Regions from separate parts of the Barrientosiimonas humi genome, predicted to be linked through region 3. Evidence: riboswitches for the same ligand, from Rfam matches in the RefSeq annotation. Region 3 holds a riboswitch; each other region holds the start of a gene.
The links. Region 3 has a riboswitch for S-adenosylmethionine ahead of FB554_RS12110 (transporter substrate-binding domain-containing protein). Riboswitches for the same ligand answer to the same signal wherever they lie in the genome.
Positions count from the first base shown of each region.

Region 1: it holds a riboswitch for S-adenosylmethionine, as region 3 does, so the genes downstream of both, FB554_RS01310 (MetQ/NlpA family ABC transporter substrate-binding protein) here and FB554_RS12110 (transporter substrate-binding domain-containing protein) in region 3, are expected to answer to the same signal.
Region 2: it holds a riboswitch for S-adenosylmethionine, as region 3 does, so the genes downstream of both, FB554_RS11280 (flavin reductase family protein) here and FB554_RS12110 (transporter substrate-binding domain-containing protein) in region 3, are expected to answer to the same signal.
Region 4: it holds a riboswitch for S-adenosylmethionine, as region 3 does, so the genes downstream of both, metB (cystathionine gamma-synthase) here and FB554_RS12110 (transporter substrate-binding domain-containing protein) in region 3, are expected to answer to the same signal.

Region 1 covers NZ_VFOK01000001.1:276,865-284,338, reverse strand. The annotation lists gene FB554_RS01335 (NuoI/complex I 23 kDa subunit family protein) at 1-84, opposite strand, end outside; gene FB554_RS01330 (complex I subunit 1/NuoH family protein) at 176-1,132, opposite strand; gene FB554_RS01325 (NADH-quinone oxidoreductase subunit C) at 1,138-1,662, opposite strand; gene FB554_RS01320 (NADH-quinone oxidoreductase subunit B) at 1,659-2,186, opposite strand; gene FB554_RS01315 (NADH-quinone oxidoreductase subunit A) at 2,243-2,617, opposite strand; SAM riboswitch class IV at 2,711-2,822, shown strand; gene FB554_RS01310 (MetQ/NlpA family ABC transporter substrate-binding protein) at 2,938-3,909, shown strand; gene FB554_RS01305 (methionine ABC transporter ATP-binding protein) at 3,906-4,982, shown strand; gene FB554_RS01300 (methionine ABC transporter permease) at 4,982-5,647, shown strand; gene FB554_RS01295 (SDR family oxidoreductase) at 5,669-6,415, opposite strand; gene FB554_RS01290 (acyl-CoA dehydrogenase family protein) at 6,752-7,474, opposite strand, start outside.
Region 2 covers NZ_VFOK01000001.1:2,404,741-2,412,214, reverse strand. The annotation lists gene FB554_RS11305 (GNAT family N-acetyltransferase) at 1-147, opposite strand, end outside; gene FB554_RS11300 (bifunctional methylenetetrahydrofolate dehydrogenase/methenyltetrahydrofolate cyclohydrolase) at 208-1,053, shown strand; gene FB554_RS11295 (DUF3017 domain-containing protein) at 1,061-1,330, shown strand; gene FB554_RS11290 (malate dehydrogenase) at 1,389-2,378, opposite strand; gene FB554_RS17810 (hypothetical protein) at 2,427-2,549, opposite strand; gene FB554_RS11285 (amidohydrolase family protein) at 2,592-3,836, shown strand; SAM riboswitch class I at 3,846-3,936, shown strand; gene FB554_RS11280 (flavin reductase family protein) at 3,952-4,455, shown strand; gene sfnG (dimethylsulfone monooxygenase SfnG) at 4,511-5,599, shown strand; gene FB554_RS11270 (response regulator) at 5,610-6,242, opposite strand; gene FB554_RS11265 (sensor histidine kinase) at 6,239-7,339, opposite strand; gene FB554_RS11260 (hypothetical protein) at 7,376-7,474, opposite strand, start outside.
Region 3 covers NZ_VFOK01000001.1:2,575,656-2,583,129, reverse strand. The annotation lists gene mfd (transcription-repair coupling factor) at 1-2,099, shown strand, start outside; SAM riboswitch class IV at 2,333-2,447, shown strand; gene FB554_RS12110 (transporter substrate-binding domain-containing protein) at 2,650-3,609, shown strand; gene ssuE (NADPH-dependent FMN reductase) at 3,639-4,700, shown strand; gene FB554_RS12100 (amino acid ABC transporter permease) at 4,746-5,750, shown strand; gene FB554_RS12095 (amino acid ABC transporter ATP-binding protein) at 5,747-6,556, shown strand; gene FB554_RS12090 (ABC transporter substrate-binding protein) at 6,574-7,474, shown strand, end outside.
Region 4 covers NZ_VFOK01000001.1:133,305-140,778, forward strand. The annotation lists gene menE (o-succinylbenzoate--CoA ligase) at 1-261, opposite strand, end outside; gene FB554_RS00655 (SDR family NAD(P)-dependent oxidoreductase) at 294-1,040, shown strand; gene FB554_RS00660 (1,4-dihydroxy-2-naphthoyl-CoA synthase) at 1,132-2,070, opposite strand; SAM riboswitch class I at 2,162-2,280, shown strand; gene metB (cystathionine gamma-synthase) at 2,360-3,538, shown strand; gene FB554_RS00670 (NUDIX hydrolase) at 3,570-4,064, shown strand; gene FB554_RS00675 (o-succinylbenzoate synthase) at 4,061-5,062, shown strand; gene FB554_RS00680 (heavy metal translocating P-type ATPase) at 5,173-7,203, opposite strand; gene FB554_RS00685 (ArsR/SmtB family transcription factor) at 7,280-7,474, shown strand, end outside.

The DNA of each region.
Region 1 (7,474 bases), 2.3 Mb from region 3:
AGGTCGGGCCATCGTCCGGGCGGTGGTGGCCATGCCCTTGACGAGGCCCGGGACGAGGCTGCGTCGGTTGCTGGGCCCAGGCATCACGTGATCCGTCCGAGGTGGCTCCTTCGGGAACGCTCGCACGCTACCGGCCAGGAGGGACGTGACCTAGCAGCCGCTCCGAGAACGGACATCACGCGGTGAGGACGACGCCGACGCCGGTGATCGCCAGCTGCACCAGGGCCAGCGGCACCAGGCCCAACCAGGCGAGTCGCTGCAGCTGGTCCTCGCGCAGCCGCGGCCACGACACGCGCATCCAGATGATGAGCAGCGCGACCGCGAACCCCTTGAGCAGCGTCCACAGCCAGCCGAGCGCGCCGTCGAACGGGCCCGTCCAGCCACCGAGGTAGACCACGGCGACCAGCAGCGACATCACGACGATCCCGGCGTACTCGGCGAGCAGGAAGAACGCGAAGCGCAGCCCGGTGAACTCGGTGTAGGGGCCCATCACGACCTCGGAGTCGGCGATGGGCATGTCGAACGGCGGGCGCTGCAGCTCGGCGGTCGCCGCCACCAGCAGCACCAGGGCCGCCGGTGCCTGCCACAGCAGCCACCACGGCGTCCACGCGTGCGCGATGCCGGTGAGCGAGAGGGTGCCGCCGGCGAGGGCGAACGAGGCGCAGGCCAGGATCAGCGGCAGCTCGTAGCTGACGAGCTGGGCGGCCGAGCGCATCGCGCCGACGAGGGCGTACTTGTTGCCCGAGCCCCAGCCGGCCATCAGCGTGCCGAGGGCGCCGATGCCCGAGACGGCCAGCAGCACCAGCAGGCTCGCGGGCACGTCGGCGCCGACCAGGGTCGGCGAGAACGGCACGACGGCCATCGCGAGGAGGTACGCCACCAGCGCCACCGCGGGCGCGGCCCGGAAGACCCATCGGTCGGCGGCCGCCGGGACGATGTCCTCCTTCTGCGTGAACTTCACGCCGTCGGCGATCAGCTGGGCCCAGCCGTGGAACCCGCCGGCGTGCATCGGGCCGAGGCGGCCCTGCATGTGGGCCATCACCTTGTGCTCGGTCTGGCCGACGAGCAGCGGCAGCACCAGGAAGGCCACGAGCACGAGCGCGGCGCGCACGCCGGCCTCGAGCCAGGTCATCTCCATCACCGCGGCCCCCACGAGGAGTCGGGCACGCCGGGCGGCAGGTTCTTGCGGCGACCGCGGCGGGGCGCGGGCGAATCGCCTGACTCCCCAGGGTCTTTCGCGCCCGGCCACGGCTTGGAGACGCGCGCGGCGAGCACGAAGTCCTTGCGCAGCGGCCGCCCCTCGAAGCCCTCGGGGAGCAGCAGCGGGCGGATGCCGAGCCGGCTGCCGTCGTCGAAGTCGGTGAACTCCAGGCCGAACATCTCGTGCGTCTCGCGCTCGTGCCAGGCGGCGCCGCGCCACAGCGTCGTGAGGCTGCGCAGCGGCTCGGTCTCCGGCACACGGGTGCGCACCAGCACCGACCGCAGCGCGCCGGGCGTGACGTCGTAGAGGTGGCTCACGACGTCGAGACCTCCCTCGTCACGGTCGGTCTCGTCGACGGCGGTGAGGAAGTCGAAGAACGCGAAGCCCTCGGCGCGCAGCTGCTCGTGGAGGGCGTACCACTCCTGCGGCGGGCAGTCCCGCCGCTCGGCGTCCAGGCTCATGACGGGTCGCCCTGCGGCGGCTCGGCCGGCTGGTCCCGGCGCACGAGCGGGCGGGTGACCGCGCCGGCGAAGCGGCGCCGGTCGGCGTACGACCGGGTGGTCAGGCGCTCCTCGGCGATCTGCTGCTGCAGCACGAGGATGCCGTGCAGCAGCGCCTCGGGGCGGGGCGGGCAGCCGGGCACGTAGACGTCGACCGGGATCAGCTGGTCGACGCCCTTGGTGACGCAGTAGGAGTCCCAGTAGGGGCCGCCGGAGTTGGAGCAGGCGCCGAAGGAGATGACGTACTTCGGCTCGGGCATCTGGTCGTAGAGCCGGCGCACGGCCGGCGCCATCTTGTCGGTGACCGTGCCGGAGACGACCATCAGGTCGGCCTGGCGCGGGCCGGGGGCGAACGGGATGACGCCGAGCCGGATGAAGTCGTGCCGCGCCATGCTGCCGGCGATGAACTCGATGGCGCAGCAGGCGAGCCCGAAGTTGAAGACCCACAGCGAGTAGCGCCGCCCCCAGTTGAGGATCAGCCGCATCGGCTTGGGCGCGGCGGCCTGGAGCGGGCCGACGCGCGGGGTGGGCAGGTCGACGGTCACGGGGTCCACCTCAGCAGGCCGCGGCGCGCGGCGTGCGCGAGCCCCACGACCAGCACGCCGATGAAGATGCCCATCTCGACCAGGCTCGCGACCCCGAGGTCGGCGTCACGCAGCACCGTCGCCCACGGGAAGAGGTAGACCGCGTCGACCGCGAAAACGACGTAGAGGAAAGCAAATCCGAGGTAGCGCACCTGCGACTGGGACCAGCCCTGACCGACCGGGTCGACGCCGGACTCGTACGTCGTCAGCCGGGCCGGCGTCTGCGACACCGGCGCCAGGAGCCGACGCATCAGCATCGCCGCGCCGAACAGCAGCACTCCGGCGAGCGCGACGACGACGACGACGAGATAGCCGACGAGGGGACCCTTCACGGGACCAGAGCCTAACGAGCCGCTGCCGGTCGGTGAGGGAGGTCACCCCCGCTCGTTTTGACCTCTCCTTATGCGATGCATAACGTGGACGGCGGTCGAGAGACCCAGCGACAAGCCCTGGCTGGCTGGGCGGCAACCCTCACGGATGTGGCGGGGTGCTCCAGGTGAGACCCGGTCCGACAGCCCTGTCGGACAAGCACATTCGCGCCGGCGATTGTGCCGCGGTCGACGATGCCGGACGGGTGAGCCTGCGAGCCCGTGCGGAGGAGGAGACGCGGCAGAAGGTCCTGGCGTGCTGTTTCTCGAGGAGTGCCTCCGACATGTCTTCCCCCTCTTCCGGCGCGGACGCGACGGGCCAGATCCCGCCGCTGCCGCCGTACCCCGGGTCGCGCGGGCGGGGTGTGCGCACGGCGATCACCGCCGGCGGCCTCGTCGTCGCGCTAGCGGCCGGGTTCGGCCTGGGCCGCGCGACCGCGGACGACGGCGGCAGCGCCTCGGCCGACGAGCCGCGCGAGGTCACCATCGGCACCACCGAGGCGAGTGCGGAGTGGTGGCCGCCGCTGCAGCGGCTGGCCCGCGAGAACGGCATCGAGATCAAGCTCGTGTCGTTCTCCGACTACACCCAGCCCAACCCCGCGCTGGCGCAGGGGCAGACCGACCTCAACCTGTTCCAGCACCTGCAGTTCCTCGCGAGCTACAACAGCAACGACAACCAGGACCTCACCCCGATCGGGTCGACCCAGGTCGTGCCGCTGCCGCTGTACTCCAAGAAGCACACGGCGCTGAACCAGATCCCGCAGGGCGGCAAGATCGCCATCCCCAACGACCCCACCAACCAGGCGCGGGCGCTGCTCGTGCTGCAGCAGGCGGGGCTGCTGAGGCTCAAGGGCGGCGGCAACGCGCTGTCGACCCCGGCCGACATCGACCGTGCCGCCTCGAAGGTCACGGTGCAGCCGGTCGACGCCGCGCAGACCGTCGCGTCGCTGCCGTCGGTCGACGGTGCGGTCGTCAACAACAACTTCGCGCTCGACGGCAACCTCGACCCCAAGTCGGCGCTGTTCCAGGACGACCCGAAGAGCAAGGCGGCCGAGCCCTACATCAACGTCGTCGTCGCCCGCGCCGAGGACAAGGACGACCCGACCTACCGCAAGATCGCCCAGCTCTACCACTCCCCCGAGGTCGTCGCCGCGGTGAAGCGGCAGTCCAAGGGCACGTCGGTCGTCGTCGACCGCCCCGCCGACCAGCTCGGCAGCATCCTGACCCGGCTCGAGAAGGACGTGGCGGGGTCATGAGCGAGTCGATCATCAGCCTCGACCGGGTCGGCAAGACCTTCTCGCGGGGCGGGTCGCAGGTGACCGCGCTGGACGAGGTGACCCTGGACGTACGCCGGGGTGAGGTGTTCGCCGTCATCGGCTTCTCCGGTGCCGGCAAGAGCACGCTCGTGCGGCTGATCAACGGGCTGGAGCTGCCGACCAGCGGCACGGTCACCGTGCAGGGCCAGCAGCTGAACTCGTTGCGCCCCAAGCAGATCCGCGCGCTGCGCAGCGACATCGGCATGGTGTTCCAGCAGTTCAACCTGCTGCGCTCGCGCACGGTGTACGGCAACGTCGCCTACCCGCTCGAGGTCGCCGGCTGGAAGCCGGAGCAGATCTATCGGCGGATCACCGAGCTGCTGCACTTCGTCGGGCTGACCGAGCGCGCGTGGGCCTATCCGGAGGAGCTGTCCGGCGGGCAGAAGCAGCGCGTGGGCATCGCCCGGGCGCTCGCCACCAACCCGCCGATCCTGCTGGCCGACGAGTCGACCAGCGCGCTCGACCCGGACACCACGCGCGAGGTGCTCGCGCTGCTGCGCCGCGTCAACGAGGAGCTCGGCATCACCATCGTCGTGATCACCCACGAGATGGAGGTCGTGCGCAGCCTGGCCGACCGGGTGGCGGTGCTGGAGTCGGGGCGCCTGGCCGAGCTCGGCCCGGTGCGCGACATCTTCGCGAACCCGACGGCCGGGGCCACCCGGCGCCTCGTCGGCGCCACGCTCGACGCGGTGCCCGACGCCGACGACCTCGCGCAGCTGCGCGCGCGGCACCGGGGGCGCATCGTCACCGTCACCGTGGCCGCGGGCCGCAGCCTCGGCGCGGTGCTCGGCCGTGCCAGCGAGCAGGGCGTCGAGCTGGAGATCGTGCACGGCGGCCTGACCTCGATGAAGGAGGAGTCGCTCGCGACGTTCACCCTGAGCCTGCGCGGCGAGCCGGACGCGGTGGAGCGGATGGTCGCCGAGCTGCGCGGCATCGGTGCGGTCGAGGAGGCCGGTGACCACGGACGTACGGCGGGCGAGGCGGGCGAACCGCTGCAGGAGGTGTCGGCCTGATGGGGAGCACCGACTGGGCCCAGCTCGGGCCGCTGCTGCAGGAGTCCCTGCTGCAGACGCTGCTGATGGTCGGCGTGACCGTGCTCGTCGGCGGGGCGCTCGGGCTCGCGCTCGGCGTGCTGCTCGTGACCACGCGGCCCGGCGGCATCCTCGCCCACCGCGGGCTGCACACCGTGCTCAACGTGATCGTCAACATCGTGCGCCCGATCCCGTTCATCATCTTCATCACCGCCGTGGGGCCGCTGACCCTGCAGGTGATGGGCACGACCGTCGGCACCCGCGCCGTGCTGTTCCCGCTGGCGCTGGCCGCGACGTTCGGGATCTCGCGCATCGTCGAGCAGAACCTCGTGGCCGTCGACCCCGGCGTGATCGAGGCGGCGCAGGCGATGGGCGCCTCGCCCTGGCGGATCATCCGCACCGTGCTGGTGCCCGAGGCGCTCGGGCCGCTGGTGCTCGGTTACACCTTCGCGCTCGTGGCCGTCGTCGACATGACCGCGATCGCCGGGGCCATCGGTGGCGGCGGACTCGGGCAGTTCGCGATCACGTACGGCTATCAGCGGTTCAACTGGGTCGTCACCGGGGTGGCGGTCGTGGTGATCATCGTGCTGGTGCAGCTGGCGCAGTTCTCCGGCAACGCGTTGTCGCGAAAGGTCATGCGGCGCTAGCGATCTCGGCCGGCGGGTCGGTCAGCCGGCGGTCCAGCCGCCGTCGATGGCGTACGACGAACCGGTGATCATCGAGGCCTCGTCGCTGGCGAGGTAGGCGATCAGCGCGCCCACCTCGGCCGGCTCGATGAGCCGCTTGATCGCCGACTTGGCGAGCATGACGTCGCCGACGACCTGCTCGCGGCTGATGCCGTTCTCCCGCGCCTGGGCGTCGATCTGCCCCTCGACCAGGGCCGTGCGGACGTACGCCGGGTTGATGCAGTTGCTCGTCACCCCGTGCGGGCCGCCCTCGAGCGCCGTGGCCTTGCTGAGGCCTTCGAGGGCGTGCTTGGCGGTGACGTAGGCCGACTTGTAGGGCGAGGCCACCAGCCCGTGGATCGAGGAGACGTTGACGACGCGGCCCCATCCGCGGTCGTACATGTGGGGCAGGCACGCGCGCACGAGCAGGAACGGCGCCTCGACCATGAGCCGCTGGATCTGCCGGAACGCCGCGACGTCGAAGTCCTGGATCGGCGCGACGACCTGCATGCCGGCGTTGTTGACGAGGATGTCGAAGTCGAGGCGCAGCCCCGCGAGGCCGTCGGTGTCGAGCAGGTCGATCGGCCACACCTGACCGCCGATCTCGGCCGCGACGGTGCTGGCGCGCTGCTGGTCGCGGTCGGCGACGACGACCGTCGCACCCTGGGCCGCGAGCGCCCGGCTCGCCGCCTCGCCGATGCCGTTGGCGCCGCCGGTGACCAGGGCCTTGCGTCCGGTGTGAGAGCTCATGCGCCTCATCATGCCGGGCCGGCGACGCGCCCGCCGACCGGCCGGCAGCCCTCGCGGTCCAGGCCCGCCCACCGGCCGCATTTCGTTCACTGGTGCACGAAATATGGCGCGCCTACCCGGAATCCCGCGGCCCGCCTCCGCAGATCGTTCACTGATGCACGAAATGCGGCGCGCCTACCCGGAATCCCGCGGCCCGCCTCCGCAGATCGTTCACTGATGCACGAAATGCGGGCGGCGGGCGAGGTGACCTCGGGGTCTCGATACGCGCTCGTCCCTCGCGCTACTCGACCAGCTTGTGGCGGGCGGCGGGCCGGGCGCGGCGGAGCCCTGCGCGGGTCAGAGGGTGCGGGCGATGAGCTCCTTCATGATCTCGTTGGTGCCGCCGTAGATCTTCTGCACGCGGGCGGCGGCGTAGGCGCGGGCGATGGGGTACTCCAGCATGTAGCCGTAGCCGCCGAAGATCTGCAGGCAGCGGTCGATGATCTGGCACTGCTGGTCGGTGGAGAACCACTTGGCCATCGAGGCCGACTGCGCGTCGAGCTCGCCCTTGAGGTGCAGCTCGATGCAGTGGTCGACGAGCGTGCGCACGGCGCGGGCCTGGGTGGCGCACTCGGCCAGCACGAACCGGGTGTTCTGGAACTTCATCAGCTCGCGGCCGAACGCCTGCCGCTCCTTGGCGTACTCGACCGTGCGGTCGATCGCCAGCTCGGCGCCCTTGGCGGCCGCCACGGCGATGATCAGCCGCTCCTGCGGCAGCTGCTCCATGAGCTGCAGGAACGCCTGGCCCTCCTCGCCGCCGAGAATGTTCTCCTTCGGCACCCGCATGTCGGAGAAGAACAGCTCGCGGGTGTCCTGCCCCGGCATGCCGAGCTTCTCCAGCACGCGGCCGCGCTCGAACCCGGCGAGGCCGTCGGTCTCGATCACGAGCAGCGACAGGCCCTTTCCGCCCTCCTCCTCGCCCGTGCGCACCACGACGATGATGAGGTCGGCGTGAGTTCCGTTGGTGATGAACGTCTTCGAGCCGTTGACGACGTACTCGTCGCCGTCCAGCCTGGCGCT
Region 2 (7,474 bases), 170 kb from region 3:
CGGGTCGGCGAAGTGGTCGGGGTCGACCGGTGTCGCGTCCTGCCCGCCGTAGCGCGCCTGCATGTCCTGGTCGAGCTCAGCAACCAGCTCCTGGGCCACGGGGTCCAGGTACGGCACGGGCCGCACCGTCCAGGGCGGGGAGCTCATCCGGGAAGGGTAACGCCGCGCTCCGGAGCGTCCGAAACCTGCGTGGCAGGATATGGCTCCGTGACGGCGACGGTTCTCGACGGCAAGGCGACCCTCCAGGCGATCAAGGACGAGCTGCGCACCCGCATCGAGGCGCTCGCCGCCCGGGGCGTGGTGCCCGGGCTCGGCACGGTGCTCGTCGGCGACGACCCCGGCAGCAGGTGGTACGTCGCGGCCAAGCACCGCGACTGCGCCTCCGTCGGCATCACCTCCATCCGGCGCGACCTGCCCGCCACCGCCACCCAGGCCGAGGTCGAGGCGGTCATCGACGAGCTCAACGCCGACCCCGCCTGCACCGGTTTCCTCGTGCAGCAGCCGACCGGGCTCGACGAGTTCGCGCTGCTCTCGCGCGTCGACCCGGCCAAGGACGTCGACGGCCTGCACCCGTTCAACCTCGGCAAGCTCGTGCTGGGGGAGGAGGGGCCGCTGCCGTGCACGCCCATCGGCGCGATCGAGCTGCTGCGCCGCTACGACGTGCCGCTCGACGGGGCGGAGGTCGTCGTGGTCGGCCGCGGCCTGACCGTCGGCCGCCCGCTCGGCCTGCTGCTCACCCGGCGCTCCGAGAACGCCACGACCACGCTGTGCCACACCGGCACCCGCGACCTGGCCGCGCACACCCGGGCCGCCGACATCGTGGTGGTGGCCGCCGGCGGACCCGGCCTGATCACGCCCGACATGGTCAAGCCCGGCGCGGCCGTGCTCGACGTCGGGGTCTCCCGCGTCGACGGCAAGCCGGTCGGCGACGTCGCGCCCGAGGTGGCCGAGGTCGCCGGGTTCGTCTCGCCCAACCCCGGCGGGGTCGGCCCGATGACCCGCGCGATGCTGCTGACCAACGTGGTGCTCGCCGCCGAGAAGCTCGCGGGCTGAGCCCCCCGTGTCCGCCCGCTCGGCCCGCCCCGGTCCGTTGTGGATCGCCGCTGCGGCCGGGACCCTGGTGTGCCTGGCGGTGATGGTCCTCGGCGACGTGCGCACGGGCGGGTACGCCCTCGGCGCCCTGCTCCTGGTGTGCGGCCTGGTCCGGGTCGGGCTGCCCGACGACACCTCGCTCGGCCTCGCCGTGCGCAGCCGGTTCGTCGACCTCGCGATCTACCTGAGCCTCGCGATCTCGATCCTGGTCATCTTCCGCACCCTCAAGCTCCCCTGAGCAACGACACGGCCGGGCAGCCACGAGGGCTGCCCGGCCGGATCGTCCAGCGTCAGGCTCAGATCAGCCCGAGCCCCCTGACCGTGTCGCGCTCCTCGGTCAGCTCCTGCACCGACGCGTCGATCTTGCCGCGCGAGAAGTCGTCGATCTCCAGGCCCTGGACGATCTCGTAGTCGCCGTCCTTGGTGGTCACCGGGAACGAGGAGATCAGGCCCTCGGCGACGCCGTACGACCCGTCGCTCGGCACCGCCATCGAGGTCCAGTCGCCCTGCGCCGTGCCGGCGAACCAGTCGCGCGCGTGGTCGATGGTGGCCGCCGCGGCCGAGGCCGCCGACGACGCGCCGCGGGCGTCGATGATCGCCGCGCCGCGCTTGGCGACGGTCGGGATGTAGGTGTCCTCGATCCAGGCCTGGTCGCCCACGGCCTCGGCCGCGACCTGACCCTTGACCTTGGCGTGGAACAGGTCGGGGTACTGCGTCGCCGAGTGGTTGCCCCAGATCGTCATGTTGCTGATCTCGGTCACGCTCGCACCGGTCTTCGCGGCCAGCTGGGCGATCGCGCGGTTGTGGTCCAGGCGGGTGAGCGCGCTGAACCGCTCGTTCGGGATGTCGGGCGCGTTGTTCATCGCGATGAGCGCGTTGGTGTTGGCCGGGTTGCCGGTGACGACGACGCGCACGTCGTCGGCCGCCACGTCGTTCAGCGCCTTGCCCTGCGGGGCGAAGATGCCGCCGTTGTCCTTCAGCATGTCGCCGCGCTCCATGCCCGGGCCGCGCGGCTTCGCGCCGACCAGCAGGGCGAGGTTGACCCCGTCGAAGACCTTGTTGGGGTCGTCGCCGGTCTCGACGCCAGCGAGCAGCGGGAACGCCGAGTCGTCGAGCTCCATGACGACGCCCTCGAGCGCCTTGAGCGCCGGAGTGACCTCGAGCAGCCGCAGCTCCACGGGGCGGTCCGGGCCGAAGATCGCACCGCTCGCGATGCGGAACAGCAGGCTGTAGCTGACGTTGCCGGCGGCGCCGGTGACGGCCACCTTGACGGGCGTGGTGCTCACGGGGTCTCCCCTTCGGGCGAGGCGGTTACGGATGCTTCGGACGCTACCTCACAGGTGGATCACGCTCTGGGCCAGGAGTGCCGCGAGCACGAACGACCCCGTCAGCGTCATCAGCGCGACGATCACCACGCGGGCGTCGAGGCTTACCTCGGCGGCTACCGTCTGGCCCACCACCCCCGGACCCCGCACCGAGCCCACCGACGAGGAGCCCGCATGACCGCCCTGCTCATCACCGACGTACGCCCGTGGGGCCGGAGCGCGACCGACGTCGCCGTCCTCGACGGCCGGATCGTGGCCGCGCTGCCCGAGGGGGTCGAGCCGCAGGTGGTGCCGGGACGCGGCCGGCTGCTGCTGCCGTCGTTCTCCGACGTGCACGTGCACCTGGACTCCACCCGCATCGGGCTGCCGTTCCGCGAGCACACCGGCTCGCCGGGCATCTGGCCGATGGTGATGAACGACCGCGCCAACTGGCGCTCGGCAGAGCTGCCGGTCGCCGAGCGGGCAGAGCTGACCCTCGGCCGGATGATCGCCCGCGGCGCGACGCGGGTTCGCTCCTACGCCCAGATCGACGTCGACGCCGGGCTCGAGCGGTTCGACGCGGTGCGCCGGGCCAAAGAGACCCACGCGGGCCGCTGCGACGTCGCGGTCATCGCCTTCCCGCAGGCGGGGCTGCTGCGCGAGGAGGGGACGGTTCCGCTGCTCGAGGAGGCGCTGCGCCAGGGCGCCGACGTGATGGGCGGCATCGACCCGTGCACGCTCGACCGCGACCCCAAGGGCCACCTCGACGTGGTCTTCAAGCTGGCCGAGCGATACCAGGTCCCGATCGACATTCACCTGCACGAGCCCGGGCACCTCGGGGTGTTCAGCACCGACCTGGTGATCGAGCGGGTGCGCGCGCTCGGCATGCAGGGGCAGGTCACGATGTCCCACGCGTACGACCTCGGCTCGGTCGACGAGGCCACCACCCGGCGGCTGGTCGAGACGTTCGCCGAGCTCGACATCGCGATGGCCACCGTCGCCCCGGCCAGGCAGCAGGGACTGCCGCTGACGGCGCTCGCCGAGGCGGGCGTACGCGTGGGGCTGGGGGAGGACGGGCAGCGCGACTACTGGTCGCCCTACGGCAACGCGGACATGCTCGACCGCACCTGGCAGCTGGCGTTCACCCACGGCTTCCGGGCCGACGAGCTCATCGAGCACTGCGTCGCGATCGCGACCGTGGGCGGCGCGGCGGTGCTCGACGCGACCGCGCCGCGGCTTGGCGGCGTCGCCGACCGGCCCGGTCTCGAGGTGGGCCACCCGGCCGAGCTGCTGCTGGTCGACGGCGAGACCGTGACCTCGGCGGTGATGGACCGCGGCACCGACCGCACGGTGATCCACGCCGGACGCGTGGTGGCCGACGGGCTGGCCCTGGTCCCAGGTGCTGGACAGGGCTTGCCCGACTGGCGGACCTCTCAATAACGTCTCGTTATCCCATCCAGAGCGGCTGAGAGACCTGGCTCGTCGACGCCGCAGCAACCGCCTCGCCCGAGGAAGGTGCTAACGCCAGGACCGATGGCCGAGAGGACGCTCCGCGATGTCACAACCCCTCACCGTGCTGCCCCGACGAGACGCCCCGATCGACCTGCGCCCGGCCTTCCGGCAGGCGGCCAGCAGCGCCTGGGTCATCACCAGCTCGCACGCTGGTCAGCCGGTCGGCTTCACCGCGATCTCCGTGGTGTCGGTGTCGGTGGACCCGCCGCTGGTGTCGTTCAACCTCAACCTCACCAGCTCGAGCCGGTCGACGATCGAGCAGTCCGGCCGGGTGGCCCTGCACCTGCTCGCCGACGGGCAGGCTGACCTCGCCCGCCGCTTCTCCGCCGACCGCAGCCAGCGGTTCGCCTACGACGGCACCTGGCGCTGGCACGCCGACGAGCTGCCCGCGCTCACCGACCCGGTGCTGCGCCTGTCGGCCGCCGTGGTCGGCGTGCTGGAGGCCGGCGACAGCCTCGTCGTGACGGCGGAGGTCACCGACCTCGAGCGCGCCGAGGGCGTGCGTCCGCTGGTGCACCACGACGCGGTCTACCGCGCGCTCGACTGAGTCGCGCGCAGCGCACCGGACCTCGAGAACCCAAACCCCACAAGGAGTTTCACGCATGTCTGTCGACCCTCTGAAGTTCGCCTACTGGGTGCCCAACGTGTCCGGTGGTCTCGTCGTGAGCACGCTGCCGCAGCGCACGAACCACTCACCGGCGTACAACATCGACACGGCGCGCGTGGCCGAGCAGAACGGCTTCGAGTACGCCCTGACGCAGGTGCGCTACCTCGCGTCCTACGGCGCCGACGCCCAGCACGAGTCGACCTCGTTCTCGCAGCTGCTGCTCGCCAACACCGAGAAGCTGAAGGTCATCGCGGCCGTCCACCCGGGCTTCTGGCAGCCGGCGGTGCTCGCCAAGCTCGCGGCGACCGCGCAGGAGTGGAGCAACGACCGGTTCGCGCTCAACGTCGTGTCGGGCTGGTTCAAGCAGGAGTTCACCAACCTCGGTGAGCCGTGGCTGGACCACGAGGAGCGCTACCGCCGCTCCGAGGAGTTCATCGAGGTGCTCAAGGGCGCCTGGAGCACCGACGACTTCACCTTCCGCGGCGACTTCTACCGCACCCGCGACCTCACCTTCCGCCCCCAGCCGAGCACGCCGCCGGAGGTCTTCCAGGGCGGCAACTCCACCAGCGCCCGCAAGATGGCCGGCCGCCTGTCGGACTGGTACTTCATGAACGGCAACACCGTCGAGGACGTGCGCGACCAGGTCGAGGAGGTCTCCGGCTACGGCCAGGAGCACGACCGCCGGCCGGGCTTCGGGCTCAACGGGTTCGCCGTCGTGCGCGACACCGAGGACGAGGCCCGCCAGGTGGTGCAGGACATCATCGACAACGCCGACGAGGACAAGGTCAAGGCGTTCGGCGAGGCCGTGAAGCAGGCCGGCAAGGCCAGCTCGGACGGCAAGGGCATGTGGGCCGGCTCCGACTTCAAGGACCTGGTGCAGTACAACGACGGCTTCAAGACCGGCCTCGTCGGCACGCCCGAGCAGGTCGCCCGCCGCATCGTCGAGTACAAGAAGGTCGGCGTCGACCTGCTGCTCGTCGGCTTCCTGCACGTGCAGGAGGAGGTCGAGCGCTTCGGCAAGGAGGTCATCCCGCTGGTGCGCGAGCTCGAGGGCGAGGCCGACGCCGAGCGCGGCGCCGCCTGACCAGGCTGGATCAGACCTGGCCCGACTCCCACATCCGGGCGGCGATCTCCACCCGGTTCCGCACGCCCAGCTTGGTCTGGATGCTGCCGAGGTGGGTCTTGACCGTGCCGAGCGAGATGAACAGCTCGGCCGCCACCTCGGAGTTGGTACGTCCGCGCGCCACCAGGCGCGCGACGTCCAGCTCCCGCTCGGACAGGTCGGCGACGCCGGGCACGGCGGGCGCGGACGAGCCGGCGGCGCGGGTGCGCTGCAGCAGACGCACGGTCAGCTCGGGGCTGATGAGCGCGTCCCCGCTGGCCGCCGCGCGGATCGCCGAGACCAGCAGGTCGGGTCCGGAGTCCTTCAGCAGGAAGCCGACCGCGCCGTCGGCCAGGGCGGTGTCGACGTAGTCGTCGTGGTCGAACGTCGTGACGATGACGACCCGGGTCTGGCCGGCGACCTGCCGGTTGACCGCGAGGCCGTCCAGCTTGGGCATGCGGATGTCGAGCAGCGCCACGTCGGGCCGCTCGCGCCGGATCGCCTCCAGCGCCTCGACCCCGTCGCGGCACTGCGCGACGACCTCGATGTCGTCGGCCCGCTCGAGGATCATCGCGAACCCCATGCGCACCATCTCCTGGTCGTCGGCGAGCACCACGCGGATCACGACGCACCGTCCTTCGGGTCGGCCAGGGGCAGGTCTGCCTCCAGGATCCACCGGTCCTGCTCGAGGCGGGTGTCGAGGCGGCCCCCGAGGCGTTCGAGTCGCTCGCGCGCCCCGACCAGGCCGTAACCGCTGCCGGGTCCGATGCCGCGAGTTCCGCTGCCGTCGTTGACGATCCGCAGACCGACACCGCCGGGGCGCTGCGTCACCGACACCTCCACGACGGTGGCCTCACCCGCGTGCCGGCGCACGTTGGTCAGCCCCTCCGACACGACGCGCTGCAGCGCGGCGTCGTGCGCGGCGGGCAGGTCGAGGTCGTCGATCCGGGCGTCCACCCGGGCCCGGCCCGACGTCGCGAACTCCGCCACCAGGTCGCGCAGGCCGGCAGCTCCGCCGCCGGTCGGGCGCAGCTCGGCCTCCTCGTCGGCGCGCAGCGTCTGCACCATCGCGCGGATCTGGGCCAGCGCGTCGTGCCCCGACCGCTCGATGCGGCGCAGCACGTCGGCCGTGGTCGGGTCGGGCGTCGCGGCCGCCGCGGCCTGCGCGAGCACGACGATGCCGGTGACCTCGTGCGCGACGAGGTCGTGCAGCTCGCGGGCCATGCCGGCGCGCTCCTCGGCGACGGCCTGCCGCCGCGCGGTCACCGCCTGCTCCCGACCCGAGCGCACCTGCAGCCCGACACCCACCGCGGTCGCCATCGCCGTGGCCAGGAACAGCGCGAGCAGCACCCCCGTGTCGGGCATCGTCAGCGGCGTCAGCACCGCCGTCGCGACCAGCGCGCACAGCGCCACCAGCTCGGCGTTGCCGCGCAGCCGCGACGCGAGCGCACCGGCGAGGGCGACGACCGCCCAGCCCAGCGTGATGGGCCACAGCTCGCGGCTCGTCGCGGTCGCGCTGAGCAGCACCAGCGCGGCCACGCCCGCCCAGCCGTACGCCGGTGCCGGCTCCCGCCTGCCCCGCGCCACCTGCAAGGCGCACCACGCGAGAACCGTTGCGGCAGCGACGGATCCGGCCAGCAGCAGCGGCGGCGGGTCGCTCACGGCCTCCAGCAGCGCCGCGGGCAGCAGCGGCCCGAGGATCAGCAGGGCGAGCCAGGGCATCGGGGCGCTCCTCGTGAACGGGGTTGCTCGCGCAGCCTACGCGCGGGGGAGGCGCACGTCGTCGGCCTCGACCTCGACGAGCACGCCGCGCTCGGTGGCCGCAGGGGTGCCGACCATGCTCCACGAGGTGCCCTC
Region 3 (7,474 bases):
CCAAGGACATGCGCAAGATGCCCTCGCGCCGGCGCAACGTGGTCGACCCGCTGCAGCTGCGCAAGGGCGACTTCGTGGTGCACGAGCAGCACGGCGTCGGCAAGTTCGTCGAGATGATGCAGCGCACCGTCGCCGGCGCGACCCGCGAGTACCTCGTGGTCGAGTACGCCAGCAGCAAGCGCGGCCAGCCCGGCGACCGGCTGTTCGTGCCGACCGACCAGCTCGACCAGGTCACGCGGTACGTCGGTGGCGAGCTGCCCACGCTCAACAAGCTGGGCGGGTCGGACTGGCAAAAGACCAAGTCGCGCGCCCGCCGGCACGTGCGCCAGATCGCGGGGCAGCTGATCCAGCTGTACTCCGCGCGGATGGCCTCGCCCGGTCACGCGTTCGCGCCGGACACCCCGTGGCAGCGCGAGCTGGAGGACGCCTTCGCCTACATCGAGACGCCCGACCAGCTCTCCAGCATCGACGAGGTCAAGGCCGACATGGAGAAGTCGGTGCCGATGGACCGGCTGATCTGCGGCGACGTGGGTTACGGCAAGACCGAGATCGCGGTGCGCGCGGCGTTCAAGGCGATCCAGGACGGCAAGCAGGTCGCGGTGCTCGTGCCGACGACCCTGCTGGTCAAGCAGCACCAGCAGACCTTCTCCGAGCGCTACGCCGGCTTCCCGGTGACGGTGCGCTCGCTGTCGCGCTTCCAGTCCGACAAGGAGGCGCGCGAGGTCATCGCGGGGCTGGCCGACGGGTCGGTCGACCTGGTGATCGGCACCCACCGGCTGCTGTCGAACGAGATCAGGTTCAAGGACCTCGGCCTGGTCGTGGTCGACGAGGAGCAGCGCTTCGGCGTCGAGCACAAGGAGCAGCTCAAGCAGCTGCGCACGGCCGTCGACGTGCTCGCCATGTCGGCCACGCCGATCCCGCGCACGCTCGAGATGGCGGTCACCGGCATCCGCGAGATGTCTACTCTCGCAACGCCGCCCGAGGAGCGGCACCCGGTCCTGACCTTCGTCGGCGGGTACGACGAGAAGCAGATCACCGCGGCGATCCGGCGTGAGCTGATGCGCGAGGGACAGGTCTTCTTCGTGCACAACAAGGTGCAGTCGATCGAGAAGGCCGCGGCCCGGCTGCGCGAGCTGGTGCCCGAGGCCCGCATCACCACAGCGCACGGGAAGATGAGCGAGCAGCGGCTCGAGGAGGTCGTCGTCGACTTCTGGGAGCGCCGCTCCGACGTGCTGGTCTGCACCACGATCGTCGAGACCGGCCTGGACATCTCCAACGCCAACACCCTCATCGTCGAGCGCTCCGACGTGCTCGGCCTCTCCCAGCTGCACCAGCTGCGGGGACGCGTCGGGCGCGGCCGCGAGCGGGCGTACGCCTATTTCCTGTTCCCGCCCGACAAGCCGCTCACCGAGACCGCGCACGACCGGCTCGAGACGATCGCCAGCCACACCGACCTCGGCGCGGGCATGCAGGTCGCGATGAAGGACCTGGAGATCCGCGGCGCGGGCAACCTGCTCGGCGGTGAGCAGTCCGGCCACATCGCCGGCGTCGGCTTCGACCTGTACGTCCGCATGGTCGGCGAGGCGGTCGCCGACTTCCGCTCCGACGGCACGGCCGAGAAGCCGCCGTCGGAGGTGAAGATCGAGCTGCCGGTCGACGCCCACCTGCCGCACGACTACGTGCCGGGGGAGCGGCTGCGGCTGGAGGCGTACAAGAAGCTCGCGACCGTCGAGGACGAGGCGGCGCTCGCCGCGATCGTGGAGGAGCTGGAGGACCGCTACGGCACGCCTCCGGAGCCGGCCCAGCACCTCATCGAGGTGGCGCGGCTGCGCACGGTGGCCCGCCGCGCCGGCATCAGCGACATCGCGGTGCAGGGCAAGAACGTGCGGTTCTCCCCGGTCGACCTGCGCGAGAGCCAGGCGCTGCGGCTGCAGCGGCTCTACAAGGGGACGGTCATCCGCGAGGCGATGCACCAGATCCTGGTGCCCGCCCCGCGCACCGCCGCCGTCGGCGGCCGCCCGCTGCGCGACACCGAGGTGCTGCAGTGGGCACGCCAGCTGATCGAGCAGGTGCTGCTCGACAGCGCCGCCGCAGCCTGACCCGCCCCCGCCCCCGCCCCGCCCCTCGGACCCCCGCAACTCCGCATGAAACCGGGTTACGTGCATTTGACCCCCATGCATTGAGGTCAAACGCACGTAACCCGGCTTCATGCCCGGGTGGGGGTGGGTCTCGTGGCCGGGTGGGGTCCTGTCCGGGTGGTGGGGCTCTCGACAGGCGAGACGACCGCGGGGCCTCCTTGTCGCCACGCAATGGATTCCATAATCTCTCGTTAGGTCTTGAGCGTCAGCGCGAAGCCCCGGCTCGCTGGCCAGCAACCCTCCGACGCGGTGGGGTGCTCCGGGTGACGACCTGGCTCGGTCGCAGCAGCGGCCGCGCAAGCGCGATCCAGGAGACTCACGGATGAACGGCAACCAGGCCCTCGTGCGCCGTCGCCACATCGATCTGCTGCAGGTGGCAAGCGACCTCTGTCGCTGACAGGTAGACCCCGAAAGTCCCTGTCCTGCAAGGGGATCCGCCGACAGGTCGGCGATCCCGCACCGGCTGCCGCGAGCGTACGCCCGCCCGCCGGTCCGTCCGAAGGAACCCTCCGTGACGTCCAACCCTTCTCTCGACCGCCGCACCCTGCTCGCCGGCGGCCTGACCCTGCTCGCCGGGGGCGCCCTCGCCGGGTGCGCCGACCCCGGCAACGCCGCGACCCGCGCGGCGGGCTCCAGCAGCGGCGCGCAGCGCGTGACCGGCGCGAAGAACGCGGCGGCGGCCGCCCGGCTCCCGGCCGCCGTGCGCGAGCGCGGCAGCATCGTCATCGGCAACGCCGCGGGCGGTGGCGGCACCCCGCCGCTGGCCTTCCTCGCCGAGGACAACACGACACCGACCGGGGTCGAGGTCGACCTCGCGCGGCTGCTCGCCGAGATCCTCGGCCTGCGCGTCGAGCAGCCGGTCACCTCCTGGGAGAACCTCTTCCTCAAGGTCGACGCCGGCACCTTCGACGCGGTGCTGTCCAACGTCACCGTGACCGAGGAGCGCAAGGCCAAGTACGACTTCGCCACCTATCGCAAGGACGACATCTCGGTCGAGGCCAAGAAGGGCGCCACCTGGCGGGTGCGGTCGGGGGCCGACATCGCGGGGCGCACGCTCGCCGTCGGGTCCGGCACGAACCAGGAGAAGATCCTGGTCGACTGGAACGCCGCCAACGTCAAGGCGGGGCGGCCCCGGGCGACGATCCGCTACTACCAGAACCCGGCTGATCGCTATCTCGCGCTGCAGTCGGGCCAGATCGACGCCTACGTCGGGCCGAGCCCCAACGTGCGCTACCACATCGACACCGCGAAGCAGACGGTCGAGATCGGCCGCTTCTCCGGCGGCGGGTCGCGGCAGGGACTCATCGGCGTGCTGAGCAAGAAGGGGTCGGGTCTCGCGCCCGCCTTCGCCGCCGCGGTCGACGCAGCGATCGCCGACGGCAGCTATCGCGCCGTGCTCGACCGCTGGGGCGTGCAGGCCGACGCCGTGCCGCGCTCCCTGGTCAACCCGCCCGGTCTGCCCAAGTCCTGAATCGCCTTCGGAACAAAGGGAATCCGCACATGGCACTCATCGCCACGATCACCGGCAGCCCGACCGCACCGTCGCGCACCGACGCCGTCGTCGACCACGTCGCCCGGCGCGCCGCGGTGCGTGGCCACCAGGTGCAGGCCATCGCCCTGCGTGACCTCCCGGCCGAGCCGCTGCTGCGCGCCGACCCCACGGCGCCGGCGGTGGCCGACGCGGTCGCCGCGATCGAGCGGGCCGACGCCGTCATCGTCGGCACGCCCGTCTACCGCGCGTCGTTCTCCGGTCTCCTCAAGGCGTTCCTCGACCTGCTGCCGCGGGACGCGCTGTCCGGCAAGGCGGTCCTGCCGCTGGTCACCGGGGGCAGCCTGGCGCACGCCCTGGTCGGTGACTACGCGCTGGCGCCGGTCCTGCGGTCGCTGCAGCCGGCGTACGTCGGGGGCGGGCGGTTCGTCCTCGCCGAGCAGGTGCGCCTGCACGAGGGCGGCGGAGCCGTGCTCGCCCCTGAGGTGCTCGCCGCCCTGGGCGCCGTCGCCTCGGCGTTCGTCGCCCGCCTCGAGGGGCGGCCGGCGGAGGCTGCTGCCCCCGCGACCGACCGGCCGGCCGAGGTGACCGCGCGCGTCGTGCCCGTCGACGACCCCGTGCTGCGCCCGCTGCTGGAGGAGCTGCAGGTGGAGTACGGCACCCGCTACGCCCGCGACAGCGTCAACGAGCGCCTGGTCGAGGTGCCGGTGACCGACTTCGACGCCCCGCACGGTGCGTTCGTCGTGCTGGAGCGCGCCGGCGTGGTGGTCGCGGGCGGTGCGATCCGCCGGCGCGAACCGGGCGTCGCCGAGGTCAAGCGGATGTGGACCGCCCACCACGCCCGCCGGCAAGGCCTCGGTCGTCGTGTCCTGCAGGAGCTGGAGGAGCAGGCCCGGCGCCTCGGGTACCACCGCATCTTCCTCACCACCGGGCCCCGCCAGCCCGAGGCGCGGGGGCTCTACCTCGCCGCCGGCTACGCCCCCCAGTTCGACCTGCACGCCGACCCCGAGGAGCTCGGCCACCTCGCCTTCGAGAAGCCCCTCGTCACCTCGGTGCAGACCCTCGCCAGCTGAGTCGGTCCCCGCCGCTCTCAGCCGAATCCCGTTGAAGGAGAACCCATGTCAACCTCGTCCACCTTGCGCGCAGGCCCCGCGCGCGACGCCGCGGCCGCCCCGCCGCCGCGTGCCGAGGCGCCGGCGAGCAGCTCGTCCCTGACCGTCGTCCCGCGCCGCAACCCGTGGCGCTGGGTGGCCACCGCCGTGGTGGCCGTGCTGCTCGCGCAGCTGGTGAACGGCCTCGTGACCAACCCCGCGTGGGAGTGGGGCACGGTCGGGTCCTACCTGTTCTCCCGGACGGTCATCAACGCGCTGGGCATCACCATCTGGCTGACCGTGCTCGGCACCGTCCTCGGGTTCGCCCTCGGCGTCGTGCTCGCCGCGATGCGCCTGTCGGGCAGCCCGGTGCTGCGCGGCGCCGCCTGGACCTATGTCTGGGTCTTCCGGTCGGTCCCCCTCATCGTCCAGCTGCTGTTCTGGTTCAACATCGCCTACCTCTACCCGCGCCTGGGCTTCGGCGTCCCGTTCGGCCCCGAGCTGGTCACCATCGACTCCAGCACCGCCATCGGGGCGATGGGCGCGGCCGTGCTCGGCCTGACCCTGCACCAGGCCGCCTACTCCGCCGAGATCGTCCGCGCAGGCATCGGCTCGGTCGACCAGGGGCAGCTGGAAGCGGCTGCGGCACTAGGGCTCTCGCGCCGTCGTCAGTTCTTCCGGATCGTCCTTCCGCAGGCGATGCGCTCGATCCTGCCCAACGCGACCAACGAGGTGATCAGCCTCTTCAAGGGCACCTCGATCGTGTCGGTGCTCGCGATCCCCGAGCTCTTCTACCAGGTGCAGGTGATCTACGGGCGCACCTCGCAGGTCGTGCCGCTGCTCATCGTCGCGACCATCTGGTACGTCGTCCTCACCACGGTGCTGTCCGTCGCGCAGTACTACCTCGAGCGCCGCTACGCCCGCGGCAGCTCCCGCGAGGCGCAGGCGCCGACGCCGCTGCAGCGCCTGCGCTCCCAGGCCGCCGAGTGGCGCGCCGGCGCCCAGACCGCACGGACGGGACAGATCCGATGACCGCCGAGACCACGACCACCACCGAGACCACCGATCCCCAGAACCGCCAGCCGCTCGTCGAGATCGACTCCGTCTCCAAGCGATTCGGGCCCCACCTGGTGCTGGACGACGTGTCGCTCACCGTCCCGCACGGCAGCGTCACCGCCATCATCGGACCGTCCGGCTCGGGCAAGTCGACCCTGCTGCGCACGGTCAACCACCTGGAGAAGGTCGACGGCGGGCTGATCCGGGTCGACGGCGAGCTCATCGGCTACCGCCGTTCCGGCGACAACCTGCACGAGCTGCCCGAGCGCGAGGTGCGACGGCAACGCTCGAAGATCGGGTTCGTCTTCCAGGACTTCAACCTCTTCCCGCACCTGACCGTGCTGGAGAACGTCGTCGAGGCCCCGGTGTCGGCCCAGCGCCGCGACCGGTCGGAGGTGACCGAGCTCGCCCGGTCGCTGCTCGCGCGCGTCGGCCTCGCCGAGAAGGAGGGGGCCTACCCGCGCCAGCTCAGCGGCGGCCAGCAGCAGCGGGTCGCCATCGCCCGCGCCCTCGCGCTGCGGCCGGCGGTGCTGCTCCTGGACGAGCCCACCTCGGCGCTCGACCCCGAGCTGGTCGGCGAGGTGCTCGAGGTCATCCGCGGCCTCGCCGACGAGGGTGTCGCGATGGTCGTGGTCACCCACGAGATCGGGTTCGCCCGCGACGTCGCCGACACCGTCGTCTTCCTCGACCGCGGCCGGGTGGTCGAGGTCGGACCGCCCGCGAGCGTCATCGACGCCCCCAGCCACGAACGTACGCGTGCCTTCCTGCGCCGCTTCCGCTGACCCCAAGGACACCGATCATGAGCAATAGCAAGCAAACTCGAGCCATCCTCGCCGCGACCGCCGTTGTTGCCGTCGGCCTCGCCGGCTGCGCCGACCCGCAGGAGAAGCAGGCGGAGGCCACCGTCACCCAGCCCGGTGGCGGCGCCGCGACCGCGCAGGTCGTGCGCTACGACACCACGCCCGGTCAGGCCGGCCGGGTCAAGGGCACCTACGACGCGAAGCTGGCCGGGCAGGTCCCCGCGGCGATCCGCCGCGACGGGGCGCTGGCGATCGGCAACTCGGCGGCCGCGGGCGGCACCCCGCCGCTGTCGTTCCTCGCGACCGACAACAAGACCCCGGCCGGGGTCGACGTCGACATCGCCTTCCTGATCGCCGACACCCTCGGGCTCGAGCCGCGCATCGGCACCACGTCGTTCGAGAACACGTTCGTGGGCGTCGACTCCGGCCGCTACGAGCTGGCGATCGCCAACATCGGCGTGAGCGAGAAGCGCAAGCGCAAGTACGACTTCGCCACCTATCGCCTCGGGCTGCACGCCTTCGAGGTGCCGAAGACCTCGAAGCTGCAGGTGCGGTCGGCCAAGGACGTGTCGGGGAAGCGGGTCGCCGTCAGCTCCGGCACGCTGCAGGAGGACATCCTGCTGCGCTGGAACGACGAGAACCGCAAGGCCGGCCGGGCGCCGATCAAGATCGTCTACTACCAGAACACGGCCGACTACTACCTCGCGCTGTCCTCGGGCCGCATCGACGCCTTCCTCGGTCCCAACCCGACCGCGACCTACCACGTCGCCACCAGCGGCACGACGCGCATCGCGGGCACCGTCTCCTCCAGCTACCCGGTGCAGGGCAAGGTCGGGACGCTGAGCAAGAAGGGCAACGGGCTGACCCCGGTGGTGCGGGCGGCGCTCGACAAGGCGATCG
Region 4 (7,474 bases), 2.4 Mb from region 3:
CCGGTCGTGCGTGGCGGTGCCGCTCGCGCGCAGCGCGGCCCGGGTGAGCATCGCGCGCTTGGGCGCGCCGGTCGACCCGGACGTGGACACGACCAGGCCGAGGTCGTCGGGCAGGTCGGCGTCGTCGGGGACGGCCGGCTCGGGGTCGCCGTCTTCGTAGGGGAGCAGGGCGGGGCCGTCGCCCTCGAGCATGGCGGCCAGCGCCTCGACGTACGCCGGCAGCCGGTCGGGCGCGACGGCGTACGGGCGGATGGGGGGCACCCGGCCAGGGTAGGCCCGTGTTGAATGGCGCCATGACGGCACGTCCCCTGGCAGTGGTGACCGGCGCGAGCAGCGGCATCGGACGGGCGAGCGCCCGCCGACTGGCCGCCGAGGGTTTCGAGGTGATCTGCGCGGCGCGGCGCACCGAGCGCGTCGAGGAGCTGGCCGCCGAGATCGACGGCCGCGCGGTGACCTGCGACGTGACGAAGGCCGACGACGTGGCGGCGCTCGCGCGCGAGGTCGGCGACCGGCTCGACGTGCTCGTCGCCAACGCCGGGGGAGCGCTCGGCACCGAGCCGGTGGTCGAGGCCGACCTCGACGAGTGGCGAACGATGTACGACACCAACGTGATCGGCGTCGCGCGCTGCGTGCAGGACCTCATGCCGGCGCTGGTCGCCGCCGAGGGCGAGGTCATCGTGATCGGGTCGGTCGCCGCGCACGTGTCGTACGAGGGTGGCGGCGGCTATGTCGCGGCCAAGCACGCGGTGCGCGCGATGGTCGGCTCGCTGCGGCTGGAGATGTTCGACCAGCCGGTGCGCGTGTGCGAGATCGACCCGGGGATGGTGGCCTCCGACGAGTTCGCGCTGGTGCGCTTCCACGGCGACGCCGAGAAGGCCGCCGCGGTCTACGCCGGTGTGGTCGACCCGCTGACCCAGGAGGACATCGCCGAGTGCGTGGCGTTCGTCGCCACCCGCCCCAAGCACGTCAACATCGACTCGATGGTGGTGCGCCCGCGCGCGCAGGCGGCGCAGCACAAGATCCACCGGGTGTCGCCCTGAGAAGGCAGTTCACGCCGGTCCGCGCGATCGGGGCACCGTCTGCGGGGCCTGGCGCGAGGCCCGGCCGCGAACTGCCTTCGCGCAGCGACGCTCAGAAGTACCAGGGGAACGGGGACCAGTCGGGGTCGCGCTTCTGCAGGAACTGGTCGCGTCCCTCGACGGCCTCGTCGGTCATGTACGCCAGCCGCGTCGCCTCGCCCGCGAACACCTGCTGCCCCATCAGGCCGTCGTCGGTGAGGTTGAACGCGAACTTCAGCATCCGCTGCGCCTGCGGGCTCTTGCCCATGATCTCGCGGGCGACCTGCAGCGCCTCGGCCTCGAGCTCGGCGTGGTCGGCGACGATGTTGACCGCGCCCATCCGGTGCATGTCCTCGGCGGTGTACGTCCGCCCCAGGAAGAAGATCTCGCGGGCGAACTTCTGGCCCACCATCTTGGCGAGGTAGGCCGAGCCGTAGCCCGCGTCGAACGAGCCCACGTCGGCGTCGGTCTGCTTGAACCGGGCGTGCTCGCGGCTCGCGATCGTCAGGTCGCACACGACGTGCAGGCTGTGCCCGCCGCCGGCCGCCCACCCGGGCACGACCGCGACGACGACCTTGGGCATGGTGCGGATCAGCCGCTGCACCTCCAGGACGTGCAGCCGCCCGCCCTCGGCCTTGACCCGTCGCTCGTCGACGGACTCGGCGGTGTCGCCGTCGGCGTACTGATAGCCGCTGCGCCCGCGGATGCGCTGGTCACCGCCGGAGCAGAACGACCACTTGCCGGCCGCGCCGGTGCCCTCGGGGCCGGGCCCGTTGCCGGTGAGCAGCACGCAGCCGACGTCGGGGGTGCGCCGCGCGTGGTCGAGCACGCGATAGAGCTCGTCGACGGTGTGCGGCCGGAACGCGTTGAGCACCTCGGGCCGGTCGAACGCCACCCGCACGCACCCCACGTCGACCGCGCGGTGGTAGGTGATGTCGGTGAGGTCCTCGAACCCGGGCACGGGCGCCCAGTCGTCGGGCCGGAACGGGTTGGCGGTGGTCTGCTCGCTCACCTGCGTGATGTTAGGCGTACGTCCGTCGCGGCTCACCCAGCGGACGGTGCCGGACACGGCGGCGCCGGGTCGGTTAACGTGGCGCGCGCAACATCCATCAAGACCGGCTGAGGGACAGGCCCGTTGACGCCGGGGCAGCCTTCCGCGAGGCAACTCGCGGAAAAGGTGCCAAGTCCTGCGGCGGCCCTCGGGCCAGCCGGAAGATGGAGCGTCGCAGACGTCTGACCAGGCGCCGGTGACGCGCAGCCTCCGGTCCGCATGGCTGGCCACCTGTGACCAGGAGGACACCATGACTGACATCTCCCGCCTCACCCGCGGACTCACCACCGGCATCAACGCCGACCCCACCCACGGCGCCGTCGTGCCGCCGCTGCACCTCACGAGCACCTTCAGCTTCAGCGGGTTCGGCGAGTGCGGGCAGTATGACTACACCCGCTCGGGCAACCCCACCCGCGACCTCCTCGGCGAGGCGCTGGCCACGCTCGAGGGCGGGTTCGGCGGCACCATCACCTCGACCGGGATGTCCGCGATCGCGCTGTGCACGACCGCGCTGCTCGCGCCCGGCGACACGATCGTCGTGCCGCACGACTGTTACGGCGGCAGCTGGCGACTGTTCGACTCGCTGTCGACGAAGGGCCAGTTCCGTTGTCGCACAGTGGATCTCACCGATCCTGACGCGCTCGCCGAGGCGCTGCGCGAGCGCCCGAAGGTGGTGTGGGTCGAGACGCCGTCCAACCCGCTGCTGCGCCTCACCGACGTGCGCGCGGTGGCCGACGCCGCCCACGCGGCCGGCGCGCTCGTGGTCGCCGACAACACGTTCCTGTCGCCGCTGCTGCAGCGACCGATCGAGCTGGGCGCCGACGTGGTCGTGCACTCGACGACGAAGTACATCAACGGGCACAGCGACGTCGTCGGCGGCGCGGTCGTGGCGGCCACGCCCGAGCTGCACGAGGAGCTGGCCTACTGGGGCAACGTGCTCGGCGTCACCGGCAGCCCGTTCGACTCCTACCTCGCGCTGCGCGGGCTGCGCACCCTGCACGTGCGGCTGCGCGCTCACCAGGACAACGCCCGCGCCCTCGTCGACGCCGCGCTCGACCACCCGGCCGTCGCGCGGGTGCACTACCCCGGGCTCGCCGACCACCCGGGCCACGACATCGCCGCGCGGCAGCAGGACGGCTTCGGCGCGATGCTGTCGGTCGAGCTGCGCGGCGGGGAGGAGGCGGTGCGCGCGTTCGTCGACGGGCTGCACTGCTTCACCCTGGCCGAGTCGCTCGGCGGCACCGAGAGCCTGGTCGCCCACCCCGCCACGATGACCCACGCGTCGATGAGTCCCGAGGCGCGCGCGGTCGCCGGCATCGGCGACGGGCTGCTGCGCTTCTCGGTGGGCATCGAGGCCCCGGAGGACCTGGTCGCCGACCTGCGCGCCGCGCTCGACCGCGCGGAGGCGCGCACCCCCGTGGCCGTCTGAGGTGGTCGGCCCGGGTTCCTAGACTCGGGTCATGCCGATCCCGGAGTACGTCGCCGACCTGCGCGAGCACGTCGGCACCCGACTGCTGTGGTTGCCGGGGACGTCGGCGTACGTCCTGCGCCAGGTCGACGGGCGCCAGCAGGTGCTGCTGGTGCGCCGCTCCGACAACGGCCTGTGGACGCCCGTCACCGGGATCTGCGACCCGGGCGAGGAGCCCGACGTCACCGCCGAGCGCGAGGTGCTCGAGGAGACGTGCGTGCAGGTCGAGGTCGAGCGGCTGCTCGCCGTGTCGTCGCTGATCCCGATGGAGTACCCCAACGGCGACCGCTGCCAGTACCTCGACCACGCGTTCCGCTGCCGCTGGGTCGCGGGGGAGCCGCGGGTCGGTGACGAGGAGTCCAGCGACGTGCGCTGGTTCGACGTCACCGACCTGCCGCCGCTGCTCCCGCGGTTCGAGCGCCAGCTCGCGATGGCCCTCGCGGACGACGGTCCGGTGCTGTTCGGCAAGGCGCAGCGGGTCCGATGAGCGTCTTCGACGTCGAGCAGCTGGTCCTCGGCATGCGGGTGGTGCAGCTGCCGCTGCGCACCCGCTTCCGAGGCGTCACCGAGCGCGAGATTGCCCTGTTCCCAGGGCCTTTCGGCTGGGGCGAGTTCGGCCCGTTCCTGGAGTACGCCCCCGCCGAGTCGTCCCGCTGGCTCGCCTCGGCCATCGAGGCGGCCCACGTCGGCTGGCCCGAGCCGGTGCGCGGGTCGGTGCAGGTCAACGCCACGGTGCCCGCGGTCGCGGCGGGGGAGGTGGCCGGGGTGCTCGCGCGCTACGACGGCACCCGGACGGCCAAGGTGAAGGTGGCCGAGCCCGGTCAGCGCCTGTCCGACGACCTCGACCGGGTGGCCGCGGTGCGCGAGGCGATGGGGCCCGACGCGCGCATCCGGGTCGACGCGAACGGCGGCTGGAGCGTGGAGCAGGCGACCGACGCGCTGGGGCGGCTGGCGGCCTACGGGCTGGAGTACGCCGAGCAGCCGTGCGCCACCGTCGAGGAGCTGCGCGACCTGCGAATCACCTTGGCCCGCAACGGCATCGACGTGCCCGTGGCCGCGGACGAGTCGATCCGCAAGGCCGAGGACCCGCTGCGCGTGGCCCGGCTCGAGGCCGCCGACGTGATCGTCGTCAAGGTCGCACCGCTCGGCGGCGTGCGGCGCGCGCTCGACGTGGTCGCCGAGACCGGGCTGCCTGCCGTCGTCTCGAGCGCGCTGGACAGCTCGGTCGGCATCCGCGCGGGCCTCGCTCTCGCCGCCGCGCTGCCCCGCCTCGACCACGCCTGCGGCCTCGCGACGCTCGGCCTGTTCGACGGCGATGTGGTCACCGAAAGCCTTGTGCCGCAAGGGGGTTCGATCTCCCTGCGCTCGGTCGAGCCCGACCCGGAGCTGCTCGATCGCTGGGCCGCACCCGACCACAGGCGAGCGTGGTGGGCGGACCGGGTGCGGGCGGCGTACGCCCTGCTCCCGCATTTCGTGCACAGGTGAACGAAATGCGGAGCGGGCCCCCGGGATTCCGCAGCTTCCCGCTGCATTTCGTGCGCTGGTGAACGAAATGCAGCGGACCCCGGACCCCGGACCCGGTCCGCCCGGGTCCGTCACTTCGCCGGCGCGGCCTCGTGCTCGATGCCCTCGTGCTCGCGCCCCACGCGGAAGCGCAGCAGGGTGAGGGCGCTCAGCACGACGATGATCGTCGAGCCCTCGTGCACGAACACCGCCGGCCCGATGCCCAGCCCCATCAGCGTCACCGGCACCAGGACCGCGACGATCGCGAGGCTGAAGATCAGGTTGCGCCGGATGACCTGGCTGGTCCGCCGGGCCAGCGCGACCGCGAACGGCACGCGCCCGAGGTCGTCCGACATCAGCGCCACGTCGGCGGTCTCGAGGGCGACGGCCGAGCCCGCCGTGCCCATCGCCACCCCGACCGTCGCGCTCGCCATGGCCGGCGCGTCGTTGACGCCGTCGCCGAGCATCGCGGTGCGCGTGCCCGACTGGGTCAGCGCGCCGACCGTGGCGACCTTGTCCTCGGGCATCAGCCCGCCGCGCACCTCGTCCATGCCGACGCTGCGGCCGACCACGTCGGCGACCCGCTGGTGGTCGCCGGAGATCATCACCATGCGCTCGACACCTGCGTCGCGCAGCGACTGCACCACCGGCGCGGACTCGCCGCGCTGGGTGTCCATCAGCCCGAGCACGCCGAGCACCCGGTCGTCGGTCGCGACGACCATGATCGTGCGGCCGCCCTCCTGCAACCGCTGTACGTCCTCGCGCACCCGGGCGGGCAGCTCGTCCCCGACCAGGGCCGGGCTGCCGATCGCGACGCTGCGGCCGTCGAGCACCGCCCGCACGCCCTTGCCGGTCACCGACTGCACGTCCGTCGCCTCCGGGGCGGGGCCCTCCGGGCGCAGGTCGCGGACCACCGCGGCGGCGAGCGGGTGGTCGCTCAGCCGCTCGACGGCGTACGCCGTGGTGCGCAGCTCCTCCTCGGAGACGCCGGGGGCGGCGACGACGTCGGTCACCCGCGGGCGGCCCCAGGTGAGGGTGCCGGTCTTGTCGAAGCAGATGGCCTGCACGCGGCCGAGGTTCTCCAGCGGGCCGCCGCCCTTGACGAGCACGCCGGCGCGGGCCGCGCGGGCGACGCCGGCCAGCACCGCGCTCGGGGTCGCGATGGCGAGGGCGCACGGGCTCGCCGCGACGAGCACGACCATCGCGCGGTAGAAGCTGTCGGCCGTCGGCTCGGTCAGCACGAAGGTGCCGAAGAGGAAGACGCCGATGACGAACAGCACCACGCCGGGGACGTAGAAGATCTGGAAGCGGTCGAGGAACTGCTGCGTCGGCGACTTGTGCGAGTCGGCCTCGCGCACCAGCTGCACGACGCGCGCCAGCGTGGAGTCCTCGGCGCGGCGGGTGACGACGACCTCGATCGCGCCGGGGCCGTTGATCGTGCCGGCGTAGACGGTGCTCGCGGCCTCGACCGTGGCGGGCACCCGCTGCGCCAGCTCGGGGTCGTCGACCGGCCACTTGTCCACCGGCACGCTCTCGCCGGTGACCGACGCCTGGTCGACGGAGGTGGTGCCCGTGAGCACGAAGCCGTCGGCGGCGATCCGCTCGTTGGGCCGGATGACGGCGACGTCGCCGAGCGCCAGCTCCTCGACCGGGACCTCGGTGACGGTCTCGCCGCGGCGCACCCGGGCGACGCGCGGGGTCAGCTCGGCGAGCGCCTCGATGGACGACTTCGCCTTGGCCATCGCGACCTCCTCGAGCGCGTGGCCGAGGCTGAAGAGGAACAGCAGCACGGCGCCCTCGGCGAAGCGGCCGATCGCGGCGGCGCCGACGGCCGCGACGAGCATCAGGAAGTCCACCTCGAAGCGGCCACGACGCACGGTCATGATCGCCTCGCGGAGGGTGAAGAAGCCACCGAAGAAGTAGGTGGCGAGGAAGGCGGCCAGGGCCGGCCCCGGCGCGTCGGCGACGTACTCCAGGAGCATGCCGACGACGTACGTCACGCCGGAGGCGATCGCGAACCACAGCTCGGCGCGCTCGCCGAGGAAGCCGTGGGAGTGGTCGTGGTCGTCGGTCTTGCCGGGTGGTGGTCCGGTCGTCTGCGAGGTGCTGTCGGTGGCGTTCATGAGGCAACAACACATCATGACATTGTGATTTGTCAATGTGTCGGGTCGGGCGAGTGCCGGTCGTTATGCTCCGCGGGTGCCTGGAAAGCCTCGTGCGACCCGACCGCAGCCGCGGATCGCCGCAGCCGACGCCGCGGAGATCGCGCAGCTGATGCAGGCGCTCGCGTCACCGGTGCGGGTGCAGATCCTCGGCGAGCTGCAGCACGGGCCGTCGTCGGTGGGGGAGCTGGCCGAGCTGCTCGACCTCAGCCAGCCGGCGCTGTCGAACCAG